Regions from separate parts of the Streptomyces sp. NPDC104814 genome, predicted to be linked through region 2. Evidence: riboswitches for the same ligand, from Rfam matches in the RefSeq annotation. Region 2 holds a riboswitch; each other region holds the start of a gene.
The links. A riboswitch is a leader RNA that binds a small molecule or an ion and turns the genes downstream of it on or off. The one in region 2 is predicted to bind cobalamin.

Region 1: linked by a shared signal. The riboswitch ahead of ACZ64A_RS12785 (cobalamin biosynthesis protein) and the one ahead of metE (5-methyltetrahydropteroyltriglutamate--homocysteine S-methyltransferase) in region 2 are both predicted to bind cobalamin.
Region 3: linked by a shared signal. The riboswitch ahead of nicT (Nickel transporter NicT) and the one ahead of metE (5-methyltetrahydropteroyltriglutamate--homocysteine S-methyltransferase) in region 2 are both predicted to bind cobalamin.

What each region holds. Positions count from the first base shown of each region.
Region 1 covers NZ_JBVJOL010000002.1:942,620-948,406, forward strand. Annotated here, with positions in the region: gene cobN (cobaltochelatase subunit CobN) at 1-448, opposite strand, end outside; gene ACZ64A_RS12780 (cobyric acid synthase) at 445-1,953, opposite strand; gene ACZ64A_RS12785 (cobalamin biosynthesis protein) at 1,950-2,891, opposite strand; cobalamin riboswitch at 2,998-3,163, opposite strand; gene ACZ64A_RS12790 (hypothetical protein) at 3,270-3,491, opposite strand; gene ACZ64A_RS12795 (inorganic phosphate transporter) at 3,526-4,785, opposite strand; gene ACZ64A_RS12800 (class II aldolase/adducin family protein) at 5,013-5,787, shown strand, end outside.
Region 2 covers NZ_JBVJOL010000009.1:347,247-353,033, forward strand. Annotated here, with positions in the region: gene ACZ64A_RS28145 (CbtA family protein) at 1-199, shown strand, start outside; gene ACZ64A_RS28150 (hypothetical protein) at 348-686, shown strand; gene ACZ64A_RS28155 (histidine phosphatase family protein) at 695-1,285, opposite strand; gene metE (5-methyltetrahydropteroyltriglutamate--homocysteine S-methyltransferase) at 1,653-3,971, opposite strand; cobalamin riboswitch at 4,125-4,353, opposite strand; partial or broken gene ACZ64A_RS28165 (short-chain fatty acyl-CoA regulator family protein) at 4,532-4,706, shown strand; cobalamin riboswitch at 4,721-4,896, shown strand; gene ACZ64A_RS28170 (ABC transporter substrate-binding protein) at 4,952-5,787, shown strand, end outside.
Region 3 covers NZ_JBVJOL010000011.1:193,431-199,217, forward strand. Annotated here, with positions in the region: gene ACZ64A_RS30880 (DUF4142 domain-containing protein) at 1-25, shown strand, start outside; gene ACZ64A_RS30885 (glycoside hydrolase family 13 protein) at 89-1,732, opposite strand; gene ACZ64A_RS30890 (ArsR/SmtB family transcription factor) at 1,818-2,177, opposite strand; cobalamin riboswitch at 2,323-2,506, shown strand; gene nicT (Nickel transporter NicT) at 2,534-3,640, shown strand; gene ACZ64A_RS30900 (nucleoside hydrolase) at 3,823-4,788, opposite strand; gene ACZ64A_RS30905 (hypothetical protein) at 4,932-5,714, shown strand.

The DNA.
Region 1 (5,787 bases), on a different contig from region 2:
CGTCCCGCAGCGCGTACGAGCCGTGGACGCCGTACTCCGGCATCTTGTGCGGCTCCTCGAAGCCCTCACCCGTCAGCAGCACGGTGTCCGACAGGAACCGCGACAGCTCCAGCAGGTTCGCGGGGCCGCCCTCGACCAGGTACCGCAGCGCCTCGGCGACCACGCCGGCCGGCACGCTGGACTCGGCCATCAGCTCGGCGTCGGGCACGGCCTCGCCGCCCAGCAGTACGGTCGGCACCCCGGACGCCTTCAGCGCGGCGAGCCCGTCCTCCCAGGCCCGCTTGCCGCCCAGCAGGCGGACGACGGCCAGGTCCGCGCCGTCGAGCAGGCCCGGCAGCTCGGCGGCGACGTCCACCCGGGTGGGGTTGCCGATCCGGTAGTCCGCGCCGGAGGCCCGGGCCGCCAGCAGATCCGTGTCGGCGGTCGACAACAACAACACTGTGCTCATGCGGGCGCTCCCGGTGGAATGAAAGGCAGTCCTTGTGGCGCGCCGGACTCGATGAGCCGCCACAGCGCGTCCGTGTCCGCGTGCTGTTCGATCAGGTCGCCGAGCCGGTCGAGCTGCTCCTCGCGCAGCGCGGCGAAGGACGTGTCCGGCGCGGGCACGAAGCGGCGGCCCGCGGCGGCGGCCACCTCGCGCAGGAAGGCCCGCCGGAAGCCGTCCGACTCCAGCGAGCCGTGCCAGTGGGTGCCCCAGGTCTGGCCGACCCGGCAGCCGTCCAGGAAGGGTTCGCCGCCCTGGACGGTGGCCACGCCGTGGTGGATCTCGTAGCCGTCGACCCGCTCGCCGAGGGCTTCCCCGGCCGGCCGGGTGAGGGTCTTCTCGCGGGCGAACCGCACCCGCACGGGCAGGACGCCGAGCCCGTCGACCTCTCCGGCACGCGACTCGACGTCGTCCTCGATGTGCTCGCCGAGGAGCTGGAAGCCGCCGCAGATGCCGAGGACGGGCCGCTGCTCGGCCGCCCTGCGCACCAGGGCGTCGGCCAGACCCCGCTCGCGCAGCCACTGCAGGGCCCGCACGGTCCCGCGGGTGCCCGGGACCACCACCAGGTCGGCGTCGGCCAGCTCCTCCGGACGGTCCACGAACCGCACGACCACGCCGGGTTCGGCGGCGAGCGCGTCCACGTCGGTGAAGTTGGACATCAGCGGTATCGCGCAGACCGCGACCCGCAGCACGTCCTCGCCGAGGGGCGGGGAGACGGCCGACTCGCGGACGGTGCCGCGCAGGGACACCCTGAGGCCGTCCTCCTCGTCGATGCCGAGCCCGTGCCGGAAGGGCAGCACGCCGTAGGTGCGCCGCCCGGTCAGGCCGTGCAGCATGTCCAGGCCCGGCTCCAGCAGGGAGACGTCACCGCGGAACTTGTTCACCAGGAACCCGGCGACCAGCTCCTGGTCCTCGGGCGAGAGCAGGGCGACGGTGCCGAAGAAGGACGCGAAGACGCCCCCGCGGTCGATGTCGCCGACGACCAGGACGGGCAGCCGCGCACCCCGCGCGATGCCCATGTTCACGATGTCGGTCCGGCGCAGATTGATTTCGGCCGGCGAACCCGCCCCCTCGCAGATCACCGCGTCATACGTGCCCCGCAGCTCGGCCAGGCACTCCAGGACCGTGCCGAGCAGCCGCTGCTGGCGTCCGCCGTGGTAGCCGCGCGCGCTCATCTCACCCACCGGCTTGCCCAGCAGCACCACCTGACTGCTCTGCTCACCACCGGGCTTGAGCAGCACCGGGTTCATCAGCGCGGTCGGCTCGATCCGGCAGGCCTGGGCCTGCATGGCCTGCGCCCGTCCGATCTCGGCGCCCTCGCGGGTGACGAAGGAGTTCAGGGACATGTTCTGCGCCTTGAAGGGCGCCACCTTCACGCCCTGCCGCACCAGCCACCGGCAGATCCCGGCGGTCACGACGCTCTTTCCGGCGTCGGAGGTGGTGCCGGCGACGAGGAGACCGCCGTTCATCGATCACGCCCCTTCCCGATGAGGCGTGCGCCCGCGCACACGCCGAGCGCAAGCCAGCTCACGCGCCGGGACAGCCGTACCGCCCGGCGGATGTCGTGGGTTCGCACGGCGCGCCCCCGCGCGTTCAGCACGGGCCGGTGCTCCACCCGCCCGCCGTACGACAGCGTTCCGCCCAGCCGCACGCCGAGCGCGCCCGCGAAGGAGGCCTCCACGGGGCCCGCGTTGGGGCTGGGGTGTTTCACCGCGTCCGTTCGCCAGGCCCGTACGGCACCGCGCCGGTCCGGGCCGGTGAGCACGGCGAGGGCGGCGGTCAGCCGGGCTCCCGGCCAGCCGGCCACGTCGTCCAGCCGGGCGGAGGCCCAGCCGAAGCGCCGCAGCCGCGGCGACTTGTGACCGACCATCGCGTCCAGGGTGTTGACGGCCCGGAAGCCGAGCAGCCCGGGGACGCCGCCGACGGCGCCCCACACCAGGGCGCCCACGACGGCGTCGGAGGTGTTCTCGGCGACCGACTCGACCACGGCCCGGGCGATCCCGTCGGCGTCCAGCGCCTGCGGGTCCCGGCCGCACAGATGGGGCAGCCGGGCCCGGGCCGCCTTCACGTCCCCGGCTTCCAGGGCGCGTCCGATGGCGCGGGCCTCGCGAGCGAGCGAGGTCCCCCCGACCACGGACCAGGTGGCGGCGGCGGTCAGCGCGATCGAGGCGGCGGGGGAGCGGCGCACGCAGCGGGCGGCGGCGGCCCCGAGGGCGACGGCGCCGCCGGCGCAGACGGCGGTGTGCAGGGTGCCCCAGCCGCGGTGGTCGCGCCACAGGGTGCGCTCGACGGCGCCCGCGGCCCGTCCGAACACGGCGACCGGGTGCCCGCGGCGCGGATCACCGAGGAGGAGGTCGCCGAGGAGGCCGGCGGCGGCGCCGTACGCGAAGACGCGTTCGGCTCGCACGGGGCTCAGCCGGCCGTGGGGTCGGGCTGGGCGTCGCTGATGGGCCTGGTCCTCAACCGGCAGCCGCACATGGCGTCATGTCCTCACTCAGGGTGTCCGCGCCCTGGTTCGAAGGAGATCGGCGGTGAGAGTTCCTGGCTCCCGGGGTTGCTCAACCCCGGTGACAGTGGCGGGACCGCGCCGGACTTCCACCGGCTTCCTCTCCTGCACGCCGCAACTTGGCCCCGGCAGTCCACCACGGCTGTTCGGGGACCGTCAACTTGCCCTTGACCTGGGGCGGAGGAGTGTGGGCAGGCCCACACACGGATGACCTGCCAGGTCACACGACGGAACGCGGGGTGCCGCTCGGGCACCCCGCGTCCTGTGTGGTGAGGCCGGTCAGGCGACGATCAGGCTGATGCCGTACGCCACCGCCGCCGCGCACGCCGCGAAGCAGGCGTACGCGCCGGTGACCGCGAGGGCGGCCGAGCCGCCCTGGGCCTGGGCCCGCTCGCGGCGGGACAGACCCATGATGCCGAGGGTGAACAGGGCCACCAGACCCACGGTGACCACGAGGCTGACACCGAAGACGGAACCGAGGGCCGCCCAGTCGATCTTCATGCTGCTTCTCTTCCTTCGTACCCGAAAGCGGCGGTCAGACGGCCGGGGCCGGGTTCGCGGTGGCCGGCTGCTCCGCCGTCGCGACGGCCGGAGCGGGGATGGTGGCCATCAGGTCGTCCGTGACGGCCGGGCCGGCGACCGGGGGCGGGGTCACGGCGGCCATCGCGGTGGTGACCACGCCGGCCGGCTCCTCGTCCACGGCGTTGACGTTGGTGTGGTCGACCACCTCGCGGCGGGAGACCTTCCAGATGCCGAAGCTGGCGGACACCAGGAAGACGGCGACCAGTGCGGTGCCCCAGGCGCCGAAGCCGGTGACGTACTCGGCGAGCGCGCCGACCAGCGCGGCGGCCGGCAGGGTCAGGCCCCAGGCGATGAACATGCGGGTCGCGGTCGACCAGCGCACCACACCGCCCTTGCGGCCCAGGCCCGCGCCCATCACGGAGCCGGAGACGACGTGCGTGGTGGACAGCGAGAAGCCGAGGTGGGAGGAGGCGAGGATGGCGGTGGCCGCGCTGGTCTGGGCGGCGAAGCCCTGCTGCGGCTGCATGTCCGTCAGGCCCTTGCCCATGGTGCGGATGATGCGCCAGCCGCCGATGTAGGTGCCGAGCGCGATGGCCAGGCCGGCCGAGAGGATCACCCAGGTGGGCGGGTCGGAGTCGGGCGCGATGGCGCCGCCGGCGACCAGGGCGAGGGTGATGATGCCCATCGTCTTCTGCGCGTCGTTGGTGCCGTGGGCGAGGGAGACCAGGCCCGCCGAGGCGATCTGGCCGGCCCGGAAGCCCTTGTCGGCCGCCTTGCCGTCGGCCTTCTTGCCGAGCGTGTACGACAGACGGGTCGCGACCATCGCCGCGACACCGGCGACGACCGGGGCGGCGACCGCGGGCAGCAGCACCTTGGTGACGAGCACGTCGCCGTGGACCGCGCCGAAGCCGGCCGAGGCGACGGTGGCGCCGATCAGACCGCCCATGAGGGCGTGCGAGGAGCTGGAGGGCAGGCCCACGAGCCAGGTCAGCAGGTTCCAGAGGATCGCGCCGACCAGGGCGGCGAAGATGACCTCGGGACGGATGCCGCTCTCGTCGACGAGACCCTTGGAGATCGTGTTGGCGACCTCCACGGAGAGGAAGGCGCCCACGAGGTTGAGGGCGGCGGACATGGCCACGGCGATCTTGGGCCGCAGCGCGCCGGTCGAGATGGTGGTGGCCATCGCGTTGGCGGTGTCGTGGAAACCGTTCGTGAAATCGAACGCAAGCGCGGTTACCACCACGATCGCGAGGATCAGCGAGAAGCTTTCCATTTACCCAGGCATTCGTTCGAAGTCATTGGCTCGTCGAACGTAAGTAACGCGGGTGAACGGAAGGTGAACTGGGACGGGCGGCGCGATGTCGGAAAGAGGGGGGCGTTGCTCCGTTCCACCGTGCCGGGCCGGGCGCCACACGGCCCGTCCGCCCGGCGTGGGGCGTCGTGGCCGGTCGCGGGCCCGGGAAAGAGATGTCGGTCACCCGGGGCTGGCAGGATCGCGGCATGACGGAACAGCGGCGGGAACGGCACTGCGGACGGGCGGTCGACGGGGCGCGCGCGGAGGAGACGCGGGCCGGTGAGCAGGAGGCCCGTGCCCGGGAGGAGCAAGCCGGTGAGCAGGAGGCTTGCACCCGGGAGGAGCAGGCCGGTGAGCGGGAGGCCCGCGCCTGGGAGGAGCTGGTCGCCACGGCGCGCGGGACCGTCGCCGACGGACTGGTCGTCGGCACCTCCGGCAATGTCTCGGTACGCGTCGGTGACCTGGTGCTGGTCACCCCGTCGGGCGTGGCCTACGACCGGCTGCGTCCGCGGGACCTGACGGCGGTCGGCCTCGACGGCCGGCAGGTGCGCGGCTCCCTGGTGCCGACCAGCGAGCTGCCGATGCACCTCGCCGTATACCGCACGACGGACGCCCGGGCCGTCGTGCACACGCACGCCGTCCACGCCACGGCGGTCTCCACGCTCGTGCAGGAGCTCCCGCTCGTCCACTACATGGCCGCGGCCCTCGGCGGCCCGGTCCGGGTCGCCCCCTACGCGACCTACGGCACGCACGAGCTGGCCGAGAACATGCTGCGGGCCCTGACCGGCCGCACGGGCTGCCTCCTGCAGAACCACGGCACGATCACCTACGGCGCCACCCTCGACCAGGCCTACGACCGCACCGCCCAGCTGGAGTGGATGTGCCGCCTGTGGCTCACGGCGTCCTCGGTCCCGGGCCTCACCCCGAGCCTGCTGACCGAGGAGCAACTGGCGGAGGCGGGGGAGCGGCTACGGGGGTACG
Region 2 (5,787 bases):
CCAGTTCCTGCCTGTCATCAACGAGGTGCCGAAAGACTTCCCGGCCACCTTGCTCTGGCGGTTCCGGCTCTCGGCCCTGGCGATCCAGCTGAGTCTGTGGACAGGTTTCGGCCTGCTCTTCGGTGAACTGGCGGAACGCCTGTTGAACCCCAAGCCGGCAACGGCCGCGAGCGGCCGCGTGGTTCCGGCCGCGCACTGATTCCTTCCAGACAACAGAGGGCCCCTTCGGAACCATCCGGGGGCCCTCTGGCGTTCCCCGGGCACCGAAGCACACCCAGCCACACGAACGGCACTGACAGGCAGCTCGACCAGATGCGGACCACTCAGTCCAGGAGCGGAGGAGCCGAGTGGCCAGAACCCCCCAGCCGCGCCACATAACCCACGGTGGCCGCCAGGCGGTCGCCCTCACCCTGGAGGAATACGACCAACTGATCGCCAGCCGACGGCAGATCGGCGGGCAGAGCGCCCGGGTCCGGGTCCTCGGCCAGCAAGCCAAACGCACCGAAGAGCTCCTTCACGACCTGGAGGCACTGGTAGCTGCACAAGGAGAGGGCTGCGAGCAGCAGGTCCACACGCCTTCGACGAGGTGCCGCGAAGAACGGGCCACCCAGAAGAACACCGACAACTCCTGCCTGCGCTGCGAGTTGGCGGCGCTGCTGCGTCGCCACCGGGATTCGACGTCCTGAACAACCGGTCACAGGTTCTCATCGACGTCACGCACGGCCAGGGGTTGTCCCAGCCGCAGATTCCAGCGCCCGGCCCGTCCACTGAGTTCGGTCACCGTCAGCGGCGGAACGTCGAGGCGCCAGAAGACCGTGGCGGATATCCCCAACGCCGCTGTGACAGCAGCCCGCACCACCTCCGGCTCGACGACCGCGAGCGTGCGACCCTCGACAGCTCGCGCTTCCTCCAGCCACTGCGCGACCCTCTGGCACAGGGCATGTACGGACTCACCCCCGTGGGGTGCGCTGCGCGGATCGGCGAGCCAGAGGGCCACGGCTTCCGGTTCGGCAGCCCCCACCGCATCCAGTGTGTGGCCCTGCCAGCGGCCCACGTCCAGGCCGCCCAGCTCTGGCGACTCCACGCCATCGAAGCCGAGGGCAGCCGCCGTGTCCCGGCAGCGCACACTCGGGGAGATGAGGACACGCGCAGGCGCGGGCAGTGACCCGGCGGCCTCACGGGCACGGGCCGCGCCGATGTCGTCGATGGAGTCTCCGTCGTAGAAACGGGCCTGCCGCAGCGACCGGCACATGGCGGGCGAGACGAAGGCAACGCGGCTGGTCACGCGGCTGCTCCTCCTGTCGGTGTCATGGGTCTGGTTTTCCACTGCGGTGATGTGCCTGCGAAGCGAGACCGGCGACCCCGCAATGCGCAGAGCCATGGCCGGCCTCGCGCGGCGGCTTCCGCGTGCCATCATGCAGGACGCCCTGGAGTGCGTGGTCGTCCGCGCAGCAGATCCTGTGGGTGACGCGGCCCCGGGACCCTGCGCGATGCCATGCTCATCCGCAACGGCGTCCATCCCGACGTGGCCCCCCCGGCTGTTGCTGACGGCCGAGCAGGGATACTCGGCCGTCAGCGTTCCGCCCGGTGGACGCATCACGGTCGGGGCCCTTGCGCGTGGCGTCCCAGGCCGAAGAATCGTCCGGTCAGGGTCAGGAGGCGGGCAGCTCGCCGCGGACGGTGCGGGCGGCGGTGACCAGGTTTTCCAGGGAGGCGCGGGTCTCGGGCCAGCCGCGGGTCTTCAGGCCGCAGTCGGGGTTGACCCAGAGTCGCTCGGCGGGCATGGCCTTGAGGCCGGTGCGCAGCAGCCCCGCCATCTCCCCGGCGCTCGGTACGCGAGGCGAGTGGATGTCGTACACACCGGGGCCGGCTTCGCGCGGGTAGCCGTAGGCGGCGAGTTCGCGGGCGACCTGCATGTGGGAGCGGGCGGCCTCCAGGCTGATGACGTCGGCGTCGAGGTCGTCGATCGCTTGGACGATGTCGCCGAACTCGGCGTAGCACATGTGGGTGTGGATCTGGGTGTCCGGGCGGACCCCACTGGTGGTGAGGCGGAAGGCTTCGGTCGCCCAGTCCAGGTACTCAGCCCTGTCGGCGGCGCGCAGGGGGAGGGACTCACGCAGGGCGGGTTCATCCACCTGGATCACCGAAGTCCCGTGCGCCTCCAGATCGTTGACCTCGTCGCGCAGGGCCAGGGCGACCTGGCGGGCGGTGTCGGCGAGGGGCTGGTCGTCGCGGACGAAGGACCAGGCGAGCATGGTGACCGGGCCGGTGAGCATGCCCTTGACCGGCCGGCCGGTGAGGGACTGGGCGTACGCGGTCCAGCGCACGGTCATCGGCTCGGGCCGGGAGATGTCACCGGCCAGGATCGGCGGGCGGACGTAGCGGGTGCCGTAGGACTGCACCCAGCCGTGCTGGGTGGCGAGGTAGCCGGTGAGCTGCTCGGCGAAGTACTGGACCATGTCGTTGCGTTCGGCCTCGCCGTGCACGAGGACGTCCAGGCCGGCCTTCTCCTGGAAGGCGATCACCTCATCGATCGCCGCCTTGATCCGCTCCTCGTAGCCTGCTGTGTCGATGCGGCCGGCGCGCAGGTCGGCCCGCGCGGTGCGCAGGTCACCGGTCTGTGGGAAGGACCCGATCGTCGTGGTCGGCAGGAGGGGCAGGCGGAGGTGGGCGCGCTGGGCCGCAGCGCGTTCGGCGTAGGGCTGGGAGCGGCGGGCGTCGGCCTGGGCGACCGCGGCGGCGCGGGAGCGCACGGCCGCGTCGTGGGTGATGGGCGAGCCCGCACGGGAGGCGAGGTCGGCGCGGTTGGCGGCCAGCTCGGCGGTGATCGTGTCGGTGCCCTGTGCGAGGCCCCTGGCGAGGGTGACGACCTCACGCGCCTTCTGCTGGGCGAAGGCGAGCCAGCGCACGATCTGCGGCTCGATGTCCCGTTCCGCGGTGGCGTCGAGCGGGACATGCAGCAGGGAGCAGGAGGCGGCCACGTCGACCCGGTCGGCCAGCCCGAGCAGGGTGCCCAGGGTGGACAGGGACTTGGTCAGGTCGTTGACCCAGATGTTGCGGCCGTTGACGACGCCGGCCACCAAGCGCTTGCCGGGCAGGCCGCCGACGGCCGCGAGGTCGTCCAGGTTCGTGGCGGCGGCCTCGGTGAAGTCCAGGGCCAGACCCTCGACCGGGGCCTTGGCGAGTACCGGCAGGGCCTCCCCGAGCCGGTCGAAGTAGGACGCCACCAGCAGCTTGGGCCGGTCGACGAGGGCGCCGAGGTCGCGGTAGGCGCGGGTGACCGCGTTGAGTTCGGCTGGGGTGCGGTCCTGGACGAGGGCGGGCTCGTCCAGTTGGACCCACTCGGCCCCTGCGGCGCGCAGGTCGGCGAGGACTTCTGCGTACACAGGCAGCAGGCGGTCGAGCAGGGTGAGCGGTTCGAAGGCGGCGGGCGCGCCGGGTGCGGGCTTGGCCAGGAGGAGGTAGGTGACTGGACCGACCAGCACGGGCCTGGCGGTGAGCCCCAGCGCCAGGGCCTCTTTCAGCTCAGTGACCTGCTTGGTCGCATCGGCGGCGAACACGGTGTGGGGGCCGAGTTCGGGGACCAGGTAGTGGTAGTTGGTGTCGAACCACTTGGTCATCTCCAGCGGCGCGACGTCCTGGGTCCCGCGGGCCATCGCGAAGTAGCCCTCAAGCGGGTCGGTCGCGACCGCGTCCCGGTGGCGGGCGGGGATGGCGCCGACCATGACGGTGGTGTCCAGGACGTGGTCGTAGTACGAGAAGTCGCCGGTGGGCACCTCGTGGATGCCGGCCTCGGTGAGCTGGTGCCAGTTCGTACGGCGCAGGCCGGCGGCGGTGGCGCGGAGGGCGTCAGCGGTGACGCGGCCCTTCCAGTAGCCCTCGATCGCCTTCTTCAGTTCCCGGCCCTGTCCCTGGCGGGGGTAGCCGTACACGGTGGCCCGTGCTGCCGCGCTTGCGGGCTTGGTCGTCACGGAGATCTCCTTCGCGAGATGAATCCCTGAGATCCCGGCGACGGGACGAGAGCGCGAAGGAACAACGTGCCGGACGGTGTCGGCCGGCGGCCGTCCGTTCGGTGTGTTCGCCGACCCGCCCTCGAGGTCACCGGGATGTCCGCGCACGAGTGGTTCGGGCGCGGGCAGTTGGCAGGTCTTCGGACTCGCGGGCACGTCTCGTCGTACGAAGTCGTACGAGACACCTACTGGCCGTCGCTTCCCAGGCCCTCCTCGGACCCAGTGCGTATGACGGCGGTCGTTCCCGCTCACCGCTGCGGGGCAGTCCCGGATTCCCACCGGGTTCCCTCTTGCGACGCATCCCGCCTGGCGGACGGGGCGAACCAGCTGCACCGGCCAGCCTACGGGGTCACCGTCAGAGAAGAGAGCGGGACGCCCATCATCGGGACGGTGAGGCGGACCACACCCCGCCGGGCAGGCCACCGGGCGGGAAGCCCACCGCACACGCGCCTCCCGCCCTTCCCCAGTCACGCCGCGCGGGGGACCCTCACCCCTGCGACGGAGCGGGCCCTCAGCCCGTGTCCGACGGCCTTGACCTCACCAGCGCCGCCGCCACCAGCCCCATCGGCATGGGTGCCGGGTCTGTGAACGCCTCGACTGCCCCCAGCGCGGCGCACCGCCACTCGGTCAGCCCTGCGGATCGACCAGAACACCAGCACGTTCGTGACGCACCCCGTGACCGATCGCACGCTCTGACCCCACGACGGGCTTGATAGCCTCAGCGGGCCAGTCGAGCCACATCCGAGGCCAGGGAATCCGGTGCGAATCCGGAGCTGACGCGCAGCGGTGAGGGGGACGGGCGGGGCACGACGCCACTGGGAGACCGGGAAGGCGCCCCGACCGGGCGAACCCGAGTCCGAAGACCTGCTGGCACCTCCGCGTCCCGGCGCGGACGGACGTCCGTAGGCCAGGCTCCGCGTACGAGCCCCGACCCCAAAGGCATGCCCGTGCTCCGCACCCCCGCTCTTCCCCGCACCCCGGCGCTTCTCCTCGCGTCCGCGCTGCTGCTCACCGCCTGCGGCTCCTCCGGCGACGACGCGAAGTCGCAGGAGACCTCGGCCGCCGGCTACCCGGTGACCCTCGACAACTGCGGCCACGAGGTCACCCTGAAGGCGCCCCCGAAGCGGGCCGTCTCCCTCAACCAGGGCACCACGGAGATCCTCCTCTCCCTCGGCCTCGCCGACCGCATGGCCGGTACGGCGACCTGGACCGACCCGGTGATGAAGGGCTTGGAGAAGGCGAACACGTCTGTGCCGCGCCTCGCCGACAACAACCCCTCCTTCGAGCAGGTCCTGGGCGCCGAACCCGACTTCGTCACCGCCTCGTTCGTCTCCACCCTCGGCAAGGGCGGGGTCGCCACCCGCGAGCAGTTCGAGAAGCTCGGCGTGCCCACCTACGTGTCACCGTCCGACTGCTCGGGCAAGGACAACGACCGCGGCGGCGACGGATCGCGCAGCAAGCCGCTCACCCTGGACGCCGTCTACGGCGAGATACGCGATCTGGCCCGTGTGTTCGGCGTCGAGGAGCGTGCCGAGAAGCTCGTCGGCGAGTTGAAGGAGCGGGTGCGCAACGCCACCGACGGGCTGAACGCCTCCGGTGTCTCCCTGATGTACTGGTTCGCCAACTCCCAGTCCCCCTACCTCGCCGGCTGCTGCGGCGCCCCGGGCGCCATCACCCGCGCGGTCGGCGCGAAGAACGCGTTCGCCGACACCCACGACGAATGGCCCCAGATCAACTGGGAGACGGTCGCCGACCGTGACCCCGATGTGATCGTGAT
Region 3 (5,787 bases), on a different contig from region 2:
CGACCCGTCCCCGACGGTGCGCTGACCGAGCCGGGAGCCGGACCGTGGTGCCCGGGCGCTGACCGAGCCGGACCGCGGTGTCCGTGCGCTAGCCGAGCCAGACCGTGGTGTCCGGGCCGAGGCGGCCCTCCTCCAGCGGTGCGCTGGCCAGCAGCACCTCACCGGCCGGCAGCGGCACCGCCCGCTCCGACAGGTTGGCGACACACCGCCAGCCCTGGGAGCGGGCGAAGGCGAGCACCCCGGCCGGGACGTCCTCGGCCCACCGCAGCTCCTCGCCCTCCGCCAGCTTGCGGCGCAGCTTCAGCGCGGACCGGTACAGCTCCAGCGTCGAGCCCTCCACACCGTCCTGCGCCTGCACGGCGTACGACGCGAAGGACGGCGGCTGCGGCAGCCAGGCGCCGCCCGCCCCGAAGCCGTACGACGGGCCGCTCACCGTCCACGGCAGCGGCACCCGGCAGCCGTCGCGGCCCTTGCGGACATGGCCCGTCTGCTCCCAGATCGGGTCCTGGAGCACCTCGGCCGGCAGTCCGGCGACCTCGGGCAGCCCCAGCTCCTCGCCCTGGTAGAGATACGCCGAGCCGGGCAGCGCCAGCATCAGCAGCGTCGCCGCGCGGGCCCGGCGCAGCCCGGCCGCCGGGTCGATCCGGGGCGCGCGGCCGCCGGACAGCAGCCAGGCGTTGTCGTCGGCGCCCGGCGGCAGCATCAGCCGGGAGGCGTGCCGGACGACGTCGTGGTTGGACAGCACCCAGGTGGCCGAGGCGCCGACGGCCCGTGCGCCGGCCAGCGAGGAGGTGACGACCTCGCGCAGCGCGTCCGCGTCCCAGGGTGCCTGGAGGTACTCGAAGTTGAACGCCTGGCCCAGTTCGTCCGGCCGGGCGTACAGCGCGCGGCGCTCGCCCGGCACCCAGGCCTCGGCGATGGCCGCGCGGGGCGGGGAGTAGGTGTCGAGGAGGCGGCGCCAGTCCCGGTAGATCTCGTGCACCTCGTCGCGGTCGTAGAAGGGATGGCTGCCCGGGGGCAGCACCGCCAGCGCCGCCTCGTCGCTCAGCTCGGGCGCGCCGAGGTCGCGCAGCGGCTCGGACAGATCCTTGGCCAGGGCGTGGGCGACGTCCACCCGGAAGCCGTCCACGCCGCGGTCGGCCCAGAAGCGCAGGGTGGTGCGCAGGTCGGCGCGGACCTCGTCGTCGGCCCAGTTCAGGTCGGGCTGCTCGCGGGCGAACAGGTGCAGGTACCACTGCCCGTCCGGCACCCGCTCCCAGGCGCTGCCGCCGAACACCGACTGCCAGTCCGACGGCGGCAGCTCCCCGTGGGCGCCACGGCCGTCCCGGAAGACGTACCGCTCCCGGGCGCGCGAGCCGGGCCCGGCCCGCAGGGCCTCCTGGAACCAGGCGTGCCGGTGCGAGGTGTGGTTGGGGACGATGTCGACGACGACCTTCAGGCCGAGCCGGTGCGCCTCGGCGACCAGCGCGTCGAAGTCGTCCAGGGTGCCGAGGCGCGGGTCGACGGCGCGGTGGTCGGCGACGTCGTAGCCGCCGTCGGCCAGTTCGGAGGGGTAGAAGGGGCTCAGCCACAGCGCGTCGGCGCCGAGCGCGGCCAGGTGGGTCAGGCGGCCGGTGATCCCGCGCAGGTCGCCTAGCCCGTCGCCGTCGGCGTCGGCGAAGCTGCGGGGATAGACCTGGTAGACGACGGCCTGCCGCCACCAGCCGGGGTCGCGGGAGGAGAGATCGGGCACGCGGACTCCGTTCGCCGGTCACGGATCGTCAAGAAGATGACTGTCCATTTCCCGTCGGAAGGGAACACCGCGGCGGCCTCCCGGCTCAGACCCCGTCGGCGGTGCACTGCGCGAGCAGCGCCTGTACGTCCGCGTCGACCACCCGGTAGCGGACGACACGGCCCTGCTTCTCGCCCGCCACCGCGCCGGCCGCCCGCAGCAGCCGCAGGGCCTGGGACACGGCCGGGTCGTTCATCCCGGTCGCGATCGCCAGGTCGGACACGGCGAGCGGGCCGGTGCGGTGCAGGGCGAGCAGCAGGGCGAGCCGGTTGGGGTCGGCCAGCAGGGAGAAACGGTCGGCCCAGGCACGCACGTGAGCGGCGTCGCCGATGGCGGCGATGGCGTCACAGACCCGGTGGCCGTCGATGGTGCGGCGGCCGGCGCGGTCGGAAGGCACGAGGTGCATGCCGGCATTCTCCCGCCCGCACCCCGGCCCCCGCGCAGCGGCTCCGCCCGCGTCCGCCGCCCCTCGGCGTGACCCGTGCCCCTTCCGCCCTGTGATCTTGGATACCTGCTCAGCTGTGCAGCTATGCAGAAGTGGTCCCGCACCCCTACCGTGGGCGGGCCGTGGTGTTCGGGAAGTCGGTGTGGAACCGACGCGGCCCTCGCCACTGTGATCGGGGAGTTCTCGTCCCGTCCGGCTCACGCCGGGCCACTGGTCCTACGACCGGGAAGGCAGGGACGGCGGACGCACGACCCGTCAGCCAGGAGACCGGCCACGGCACTCACGAAGTGATCCACGAGGTGCTGGAGCGTGACCGGATGACCTTGCCCGACCCTGCCCCGACGACGACCACCGCCGCCACTTTCAAGTGGCGCCGCGAGGACACCGTCAAGACCGCCGGGCTGCTGGCCGCCATCGCCGCCCTGCACGTCGCCGCCTTCGGGATCCTCTTCCTGCTCGTCGTGCCGGGCCACTACGAAGTCGGCTCCAAGGCGTTCGGCATCGGACTCGGTGTCACCGCCTACACCCTGGGCGTGCGGCACGCCTTCGACGCCGACCACATCGCCGCCATCGACAACACCACCCGCAAGCTGATGGCCGACGGCAAACGCCCGGTGTCCGTGGGCTTCTGGTTCGCGCTCGGCCACTCCAGCGTCGTCGTCGTGCTGGCGCTGCTGATCGCGGGCGGCACCTCGCTGGCCGGGAAGGTGATGAACGAAGGCTCGACGACCCACCAGGTCCTCGGCTTCCTCGGCACGACGATCTCCGGGACGTTCCTGTACCTGATCGCGGCGCTCAACCTGATCGCCCTCGTCGGCATCCTGAAGGTGTTCCGGGCGATGCGCGCGGGGACGTACGACGAGCAGGAGCTGGAGGCGCACCTGGACTCGCGCGGGTTCATGAACCGCATCCTGGGCCGCCTCACCAAGTCGGTATCCCGGCCCGGGCAGATGTACCCGCTCGGTTTCCTCTTCGGTCTCGGCTTCGACACCGCCACCGAGGTCACGCTGATGGTGATGGCGGGCTCCGGCGCGGCCGCCGGCCTGCCCTGGTACGCGATCCTGTGCCTGCCGCTGCTGTTCGCCGCCGGGATGAGCCTGTTCGACACCCTGGACGGCACGTTCATGAACTTCGCCTACCAGTGGGCGTTCTCCAACCCGGTGCGCAAGGTGTTCTACAACCTGGCCATCACCGGCCTGTCCATCGCCGTCGCGTTCGTGATCGGCACCATCGAGCTGGTCGGCGTCCTGCACGACAAGTTCGGCCTGCGCGACGGCGTCACCGCCTGGATCGCCGACATCGACCTGGACAACGTCGGCTACCTCATCGTCGGCCTGTTCGTCCTGGTGTGGGCGGCGGCCCTGACGTACTGGAGGCTGGCCAGGGTGGAGGAACGCTGGACGGCCTCCGCCACTGCCGACTAGGGCCTGTCGTTTGGATCATCCCGGCGTCGCGGGGTCTGGCACGCACATCTGCCGCGTTGTCGTCGGTTGCCAACGCTCCGCGTTGGCGCCCTCCTCCGCCTTGCAGCTGCACGCACCAGACCCCGCTCGGGTCGGCCGAGACGCACCGCAGCTCGAGGCCGGCCTGATCCAAACGACAGACCCTAGCGCTCGACCGTCTCCAGGTACAGCTTGACGTAGCGGTCGACGTCGACCTCCAACGCGACGTCGACCAGGGGCTGTTCGCGGGCGCCCTCGTGGATCTCGGACTCGCCGGGCCGGGGGCGCCGGTCGACGACGGTCTGCCCGCGTCCCGGCCCCGGCGCCAGCGACACCTCCACCGGCAGCAGCCGCGTCGTCAGGCCCGCCGGGTCGGCGACCGCGCACACCGCGCCCGCGTCACCGAGGCCGCCCGCCTCCTCGGCCTCGGGCTCGCCGCCCTGCGTGGTCGGCCGGTGGGCGAGCAGCTCACCGGCCAGCCGGGTCCCGGGCTCACCGCTCGCCCGCATCCGGTGCACATCGCTGCCGGGCACGACCACCCGCATGAACACGTCCAGGCCGTACATGGTGATCGGCACCCCGGCCGTCAGCAGGATCGCCGCGGCCTCCGGGTCGTGCCAGACGTTGAACTCCGCGACCGGCGTGGCATTGCCGGTGGCGACCGCGCCGCCCATGAAGACGATCCGCTCGATGTTGCGGGTCACCTCGGGATGGGTGCGCAGCAGCAGGGCGATGTTGGTCAGCGGCGCCGTCGGGATCAGGGTCACCGGCCGTTCGCTGGCGAGGATCTCCCGGCGCAGCAGCGTCACCGCGTCGACGTCGGCGGGCCGGCGGGCCGGTGCGGGCAGCCCCAGGTCGCCCATGCCGTCGTGGCCGTGCACGTGGCGTGCCGACCGCGCCGGCTCGATCAGCGGACGCTCAGCGCCCCGCCCCACCGGAATCTCCGGCGCCCCCGCCTGCTCCAGCACGGTCAGCGTGTTGCGCACGACGCCGTCCACGTCGGTGTTCCCGGCGACACAGGTGACCGCGCGCAGATCCAGACCGGGGTGACGCACGGCGAACAGCAGGGCGAGGGCGTCGTCGACACCCGTGTCGCAGTCGATGATCACGGGGATGGGTTGAGCGGCCACCACGGCCTCCTTCCGTCGTCCCCCGACGATAAGCGCCGCGGCACCGGGAGCGCATGTGTCGCCCGGACGGTCCTGTGCGCTGGTCGTCCGGCGATCACGGTGCTGACCTGGACCTACGCACCCCGCCCCGCCCAGGAGCCCCGATGCCCCGACCCCCGGCCCCCGCCGCCCTCGCCCTGACGCTCGCCGCCGGCACCCTCCTGACCGCCACCGCCTGCTCGGGCCGCTACCTCGACATGGAGGAGGCCCCCACCGGCACCCCCACCACGTCCGCCGCCCCCCGCACGGCACCGGCCTCCCCCACCACCACCCCCGCACTGACCGCCGCCCAGGCCCAGGCGGTCCTGGTCACCGAATCCGACCTCGGCCCGGCCTGGACGCCCACCCGGGGCGCGGCGACCTGGCGGGACGGCATGCTGAAGACGACGGGCGCACCCGGCGACTGCGCCCGCTTCCTCGACGCCCTGTACTCCGACGAACTCCTCGGCTCCCCGGCCCGCGCGGTCGTCGGCCTGGACGACACCGACACCGGCGCCCAGCTGCGCTACCAGGTCTCGGCCCAGCCGCCCGCCGACGTCGACCGCACCCTGGCCTGGCTCGCGACGGTGCCGCGCACCTGCGCGCACTTCACCGCGACGACGGACCGGGGCGTGGCCCAGGACGTCCAGGTCTCCCCCGCCTCCCTGCCGCCGGTCGGGGACGCGAGAGCGGGCCTGCGTGTCACGGTGACGGCCCCACCGGCCGAGGGCGCACAGGACCCGACGGTCCTCACCCTCGACGTGGCGGTGGTCCGCCAGGGCACGGACGCGTTCACCCTCACCAACGGCGGCCTCTCCGACGTCCCCTCCGACGCGACCCAAGTAGCGGTCCAACTGGGAGCCCTGCGCCTGGCGGAGGTCCGCAAACAGGGCCGAGCACAGGTGTAGACCAACGCCGACCGAGGACGGACGGCCCCGACTCACGACGCACCGCAGGCGCGGCAGCAACCACCCACCGGAC